One region of the Bacillus aerius genome, then DNA from elsewhere that is predicted to be linked to it. Evidence: predicted binding sites of a transcription regulator. Region 1 holds the regulator's gene; the other holds the start of a gene.
What was found. The regulator LexA, encoded in region 1, represses DNA repair genes until DNA is damaged. The targets are predictions, from matches to a motif close to CGAACATATGTTCG.
Positions count from the first base shown of each region.

Region 2: the regulator LexA is predicted to act here: its motif matches at 1,940-1,953, upstream of M2353_RS11090 (DNA polymerase IV).

Region 1 is NZ_JARYHO010000001.1:1,766,606-1,770,422, forward strand. It holds gene M2353_RS09005 (STAS domain-containing protein) at 1-765, shown strand, start outside; gene M2353_RS09010 (IseA DL-endopeptidase inhibitor family protein) at 798-1,340, opposite strand; gene M2353_RS09015 (hypothetical protein) at 1,637-2,080, shown strand; gene lexA (transcriptional repressor LexA) at 2,128-2,748, opposite strand; gene yneA (cell division suppressor protein YneA) at 2,908-3,219, shown strand; gene M2353_RS09030 (YneB family resolvase-like protein) at 3,237-3,817, shown strand, end outside.
Region 2 is NZ_JARYHO010000001.1:2,153,424-2,157,240, forward strand. It holds gene M2353_RS11075 (GNAT family N-acetyltransferase) at 1-619, opposite strand, end outside; gene M2353_RS11080 (GNAT family N-acetyltransferase) at 616-1,095, opposite strand; gene M2353_RS11085 (YfmQ family protein) at 1,378-1,827, shown strand; gene M2353_RS11090 (DNA polymerase IV) at 1,969-3,201, shown strand; gene M2353_RS11095 (YolD-like family protein) at 3,217-3,561, shown strand; gene M2353_RS11100 (MDR family MFS transporter) at 3,793-3,817, shown strand, end outside.

The sequences.
Region 1 (3,817 bases):
GATGATCCAGAATCCATTTATCGTTCAACAGATTCCAGCATCATAGCAGAGCTAAAACGGCAAAATCAAGATTATTATCAGCATTTTATCCGCGCACTTATTGAAGACAAGACGTATTTACATACGAAATTTAAAAAATGGTCTGAAGACTTAGCAAGTGATCCGAAGCACTTGAACACGCCATTAGATTACGTCGTGAGAGAATATATGTCCAATCAAAGAGTGGTTCTTCATTACTTAAAAGAGTTTATAAAACAGCATCAAGGTGATATTGACATTGATCGAATATTTTATTGGTATGATTTGATATCTGAGGCATTTAACATTTCAATTCATGTCTTTATTCAGCAATATGTGAAAAATACCACCAAAAAACTCGTTGCACAAAGAGACATGATTTATGAGCTGAGTTCCCCAGTCATTGTGTTAAAAAGTCATGTTGCCTTATTGCCTTTAGTTGGAGATATTGACACTGCGCGAGCAAAGATTATCTTAGAAAATACATTAAAACAGTGTTCGCAAAAAGGTGTTCAACATTTATGTATTGATTTATCAGGTGTCGTCATCATTGATACGATGGTAGCACATCAAATCTTTGATCTTGTCACGTCACTTCGGTTAATTGGGGTTGATACGACCATTTCAGGGATTAGACCAGAAATTGCTCAAACGGCTGTACAGCTTGGACTTCCTTTTAATGAATTTCAAACGGCTTCATCACTTGCTCACGCTTTAGATCGTATGACTGAATTTTCATCCATATAAAAACCAGGCCTAGTAAACGGCCTGGTTTTTATTTAGATCACAGCGTCAATTTTTGTTACTTTCCACTCGTTTTGTACTTTCTCGAAAGTGACAGTACGTTTTACTTTGCGTCCATCAAGTGTTGGAACTGTGAATTCGTATGTGCGGATTGTACTTTTCTTAGAGACGAGTTTAGGTGTTGCCTTATCCCAATTAAGCATATTGTCTCCGTCACCAACTGGCACAGCCATTTTTCCTTTATGAACGATGAACTGATAGTCTTTTAAACCGTGAGTAATGGCATCTTTTGTGAAAACTTGAGATAGATAGCTGTTTAGTTTTTTCTTTGTATCAAATGTTTTAGACAGGTAGTTGTAAGTCATATCTTTATAAGTAAATGATTTTAATTTGTAATCTGAATGCTCTTTAATGTTGTAGCCTGACATCGCACTCCAAAAGTGTTCTCTTGCATCAAGGGCAATATGTAACGCTTCTTTATTTGTCAAAGCGGCTGATTTTTTGGAAGCGGCCAGTGTTGTTGTTTGTAATGAGATCATAAGCATAATAGCGGTTAATAAAACAAATAATTTTTTCAAGGCGATTGCCTCCTTTTCTCAATGAAAACTTCTTATGTTACAAATGTTACAATAGTTACATAGATATTACAAGCATTAAATCTAAATGTTTTTTATTTCTTTACTTTCTATCTATATAACGTTTGAGGGAGACAAAAAGTTTTCATTTTTTTATTTTTTTCTTCCTCATTAGTATTTAACCGTTCTAAAGAAGAATAAAACGTCTTTTGGAAAGATTTCTATTTGTCTCCTCAACACTCTTTTTTTATGTATGACATATACTGTCGTGATGAATGTCTAAGAAAGTGGTGTTTAGTATGTATAATCCATATGAAGGTACGTGGAATGGGTACTTGTACGATCGGCAGGTACAAAGCATGCCGGCGTTTCCTATTTCTCAAGTTGGAGGATTTCCCGGCTTGCCATTTGGAGGAACTGGGCAAGGGCAAGGTGCAGGAGGACAGTCGGTCCCGCCAGCCCCGCCGCAGCATATCATCTCGCAATATCAACAAGCAGTTTCTCAGCCTCAAAGTATGCAGCCGCTCATTGCAGGGCAGAGTGTAGGCGGAAGCCAGCAAACGGTTCAATTTGCAGCTGGATGTAATAGAAGGTGGACCATTGTGTTCCTTAGAAACGGTCAAGTATTTCTCATGTATGTTCTTTCCTCGCAGCCTTTTGGCCGTACAACGGGTTTCATATGGCCGAACTTTACATTTGGCTCGTTCCCAAGCTCTAGTATTCTTGCATATTCTTGTTCATAAAAGAAAAAGCCGGCTCTCATCAGCAATTGATGAAATACCGGCTTTTTTTAATGAATATTTCTAAATACGCCAATCACTTTACCTAGTATACTCACATTCTGTAAAATAATCGGTTCCATTGATGGATTCTCGGGCTGTAATCTAAAGTGTGTATCTTCCTTATAAAAACGTTTCACTGTTGCTTCATCTTCTTCTGTCATAGCCACCACAATATCTCCATTGTTGGCAGTGCTTTGCTGACGCACAATCACGTAGTCTTTGTCCAAAATACCTGCATCGATCATACTTTCTCCCATAATTTCAAGCATAAATACTTGTTCATCTGGTGCTGCAAAAGTTTCTGGAAGTGGGAAATATTCTTCTACATTCTCAACAGCCGTGATAGGCAAGCCTGCTGTGACTTTTCCGATGACTGGAACATTCATTACAGCGCTTTTTGGAATATTCATTTCCTCTTCATCTAGTACTTCGATCGCTCTAGGTTTCGTCGGGTCTCTTCTAATTAAACCTTTCGTTTCTAGTCTAGCTAAATGTCCATGGACAGTTGAACTTGATGCTAGACCGACAGCTTCGCCAATTTCACGAACGGATGGGGGATAACCCTTGCTTTTTACTTCTTCTTTTATGAATTTCAGGATATCGAGTTGTCTTTTTGATAGCTTCGTCATCTTTTGCACCTCAAAACGTCAATTTTAAAGAAATTATAGCATGTTTTTCCTAACAGTACAAACATAGGTTCGAAAAAAACGTTTGACAGAAACGTTTGTTCGTATTTATAATGAGTGTCAGAAAGAACGAACACACATTCTATTAGGAGAGATGACATTATGAGGTTAAAGGAATCTATTATTTTTATTGGGCTATTCTCATTCATCGTTGGCATATTTCTCTCACTTATTGCAGTCACTAGCCATAATGATCCAAATCAATATGTTAAAATAGAGGTTCAATCAGGTGATACTCTTTGGGGATTAGCTGATCAAGTAAACGACAGTAAATCAATCGATAAAAATGCTTTTATTGACTGGGTAACTGAACACAATGATCTCGCTTCAACTGACATCCAGCCGGGAGATATCCTTGTGATTCCAGTTAAAAAAGAGCATCCAGTCGTATATCAACTTGCAACAGTACAGTAGAAAGGTCGATTGAAGACATGAATGCAATCATTTATGCGAGAGTAAGTACTGCCAAAGAAGAGCAAGAAACCTCGCTTAAAAGACAAGAAGAAGAACTGCTTGCTTTAGCTGCAGCGCAAAAGATGAATGTAGTCAAAGTGATTAAAGAAAAAGCGAGTGGATACGATCTTGATCGTGACGGTGTTTTTGACATGCTGGCTGCGCTGAAAGAGGAAGAAATCGATGCTGTTCTCATTCAAGATGAGACACGCCTTGGAAGAGGGCAGGCGAAAATCGCTCTTCTTCATTGTCTGTTTAAAGAAAAAGTCAAGGTGTACAGCGTATTTCATAGAGGAGAGCTTGAGCTTTCAGAAGCAGACGAGATGGTCATTGAAATTGTAGGCGTTGTAGAAGAGTATCAGCGGAAAATTCATAATTTGAAAATTAAGCGTGGGATGAAAAAAGCTGTTGAGCGAGGGTATCAACCCGAACTAAATTTAAAACACCAAGAACAGGCGCCTGGCCGCGAACGTATTGAAGTACCGATTTCTGAAATTGTTCGATTAAGAAAAAACAACATGACATTCGCTGAAATTGCAGCGACATTGCAGGCACTTGG
Region 2 (3,817 bases), 390 kb from region 1:
CGCTTACTTCTATTAATATATCTATAATTGGTTTGGCAACAAGTCCTGTAACTGACGTACTGCCAATATGGTAGCCTTCTATCCAGATCTTTTGAATGATTTGCTTGAGTCGCTGCTTTTCTTGACGGAATTCTTCATGCCATTCTTTTTTGAATTCGACAACCTCAACCCTGCGTCGCGGTGTCCATTTCATTTTTGATAGGGTGAGCTCTTTTGCCACATGAATGACATTTGTTTCAAAAAACCCTAATTTTTCATATAGCCTTTTTGCAGGGGTGTTTTCCTGCCCTGTGGTCAGTTCTATCGGAACATTCTTTTCCATGATTGTGGACATGAGTCTTGTTCCAATGCCCTGTTTTAGCGCTTTGGGATGCACAGCCAATCGACTAATGATCAAACAATCTTTCAGCTCTTCATATGAAACTACGCCTAATAAGAGATCATTTTGCTCAAAACCAATAAATTGCTCTTTTGCTTTCATGACATCTTGAATGGTCTCTTTTAATGGCGGAAGATCAGCATAGCCAATTTGTTCAGCTTCTTGTTGGTATGCAGCTAGTTGAATATGTAAGATCTGCTTTGCTACATCAATTATTGTGTGATCTAAATAAACAATCATTTCATTGCCTCCAGCTTCTTCACAAATAACACACGGTCTTCATGAATGCCATCGTAATCTGAAAAGACTGAGATGCCATCTACTGTTTTATCTCCCTTTTCTATCTGAAATCCGAGTTTTGTATGGTAAGCAATGGAGACTTTATTGATAGGAGCTGTGACAGCTTTAATTGTTGTTCTTCCTTCCTTTTCAGCCGCTTCATAAAAAGCTTGATAGAGGATTTTACCTATCTTTAATTTACGGTGATCTGGGTGGACGCCAACAAAGTGAATATAGGCTTCATCCGAATGAGATTGCGATAAAAAACCAACCAAAAAGCCGATCAGCTCTCCCTTTTCAACGACAACAAAACTTGTTTGCTGGAAATGTTCAAAAAAGAGCTTTGGCAATTTTGCACGCAAATCTCTGCCTCCCCACCAGCTTTGAATAACGGATGTGACTGCGTAAAAATCTGACGGTTTCACTTGACGTATCATGATGGCCTCGCCCCTTTTTCCATTTTGGCTTTCCTTTGATTCGTTTTTTCTCAAAAATGCGATTGTTTCAATAGTCTACTGTCTGATCAAATGGTTGTAAAGACAGTATGCACGTCTTTTTTCATGTTCATTTGTTGGTTCTTCGTCTTTCAGCCGTCATCTCCTTTTAAATCTTCACACTTATTTCAAAAAGTTCACTTTTTGTGCGAAAGTTTCATTCATTTGTTATGTTAAGATGGTTCATATAGGAAATGGTACAAATGTTTATTGGAGATGATGAGATTGGTTTGGGTTGTTATTTCGCTTGTTGTGTTTAGTCTTTTAAAGCTGCTTGTCACCTCTTTGCCTTCTGGTGTTGTTGAGCGCCTTTTTAGCCGCTACGCCGTACATGCTAAAGTAACAAGTGAGCAAACAAATATTACTTTTCAAGGTCGTTCGCTTGATGAGCAGCGAGCATCTGAAATCATTCAACATTTTAATGATGCGATCTTTACTGAACGCTATTATATTTACCCTGGTGATGAAGAACGCTTTCTTCATCCGAATGAAGGGCCAGCGCCGCTTACTATGCAAACAAAGCATGGGAAGCATGATGTCACCCTTTATCTGTTCCATTATGATGACCATGTGGATGTGGTTCGGCAGTTTACACATAAGCCAAAGAAAAAGCTGATGGCTTATCGTCTGCGTTCTGAACCGCTCCAAACATTCCACAACATGGCACATGCCTAACAATCGTTGCAGCAGACGAGACGAAGTGTTCACCACTTCGTCTTTTTTGTATGGACAGCTTTTGAATGATTTACCAGTATGAATTTCACCTCATGTTGTTTACAATAGATACAGAACATACGTTCCTAGAGGTGAAGTACAATGAATGAACGAGCCATTCTGCTTGTGGATATGCAGTCATTTTATGCATCAGTCGAGAAGGTGGAGGCGCCTCATTTGGAGAATGTACCGCTCATTGTCTCTGGAGATCCAGAACGAAGAAGCGGAGTCGTCCTGGCAGCCTGCCCTCTCGCGAAGAAACGTGGCGTACAAAATGCATCAAGGTTATGGGAAGCACAGGAGAAATGTCCTGAAGCAGTGGTTGTACGTCCACGTATGCAGCGCTATCTCGATGTCTCTGTCATGATTACAGAACTGCTTGAACAATACACAGACCTTGTCGAGCCATATTCCATTGATGAACAGTTTCTTGATATTACAGGCAGTCTTACACTATTCGGCTCTCCACATGAGATCGCTCAACATATACAAACAACGATTATGAATCAGACTGGCATTTACGCACGTGTGGGCATCGGCCCTAATAAAGTGCTCGCTAAAATGGCCTGTGACCATTTTGCCAAAAAAAACACATCCGGCATCTATGAACTGAGTGCAGACCGGGTTGCTGCTGATTTATGGCCGCTTCCAATTGGAAAATTATTTGGCGTCGGCAAACGAATGGAGCATCATTTGAAACGAATGGGTATCAGTACCATTGGCACACTTGCTACTTATCCGTTAGACCGATTAAAAAAACGCTGGGGAATCAATGGGGAGCTTCTGCAGCGAACAGCTTTAGGACACGATCCCTCCCCAGTCACTATTCACACACATGATCAGCAAAAAGCCGTTGGGCATCATATGACCCTTCCCCGTGATTACGCATCTTTTGAGGAGATCAAAGTCGCTCTTCTTGAATTGAGTGAGGAAGTCGCTAGGCGGGCACGTTTTAAGCATTATCTCGGTCAAACGGTGTCTGTTGGTGTAAGAGGGGCTGATTTTTCACATCCAACAGGCTTTCATCGACAAATGAAGCTTCATTCACCGACACAGTATGGCTCAGATATTGCAGAGGCAGCGATTCAGCTATGCCAGCAGCACTGGGATGGCCAGCCCATTCGCAGTGTAGGCATTACCCTCTCACAGCTGCAGCCTGACAGCCACTATCAGCTGACTTTATTTGATCATCATTTGAAGAAAGATCAACTCAGCAAAGTATTTGATGAAATCCATCTGAAATATGGACCTGCGGCATTATTGCATGCTTCGTCACTGACAAGCGCAGGGCAGGTATATCACCGCGCCGAAAAAATTGGCGGGCATTACAAATAACGGAGGCGAACAAGCATGAATCCCAATAAATTAACACCTGGATACAACATCATGTGGGAATCAAGCCGAATGATGCTACCAGAGCACCGGGAGCAACTACTTGCTCAAAAACGAAAGAAAAAAGAATATACACCTCTACCGCTCAGCTCCGATCAGCTAGAGGAAATGAATGTTTTGATCACACAGTCGATTACCGAGGATCAAGCGATTTGCGTGACATATGTCTCATCAGGCATGAAAGCACAGTTTTGGGGCTGGGTGAAAGCCATTCATTATGAAACACGCCAAATGAAAATCGTGAATGACGAAGATGTTCTAAACCTTTCCTTACATCAAATTATTGCCATCGATCTCAATTGATTTTCGCAAAACGAAAACATGATCATTGAAAAACCCGCTTCGTTTTTCTGAAAAAATTATGATCCATCAAGGCTTAAAACCTTGAAAACGAGGCATATGCTCTTCGAATGAACGGAACAGTTCAAGCTTCTCTGTCATTTGACGGATGACTCCTCCATCAAATTGTGTATTTAATTTGCACAATTTTTCATGTATGATTGGAACATCTTACAAACTCAGGGGAGACACAGCATGAAAAATAACTTACGCACTTTAC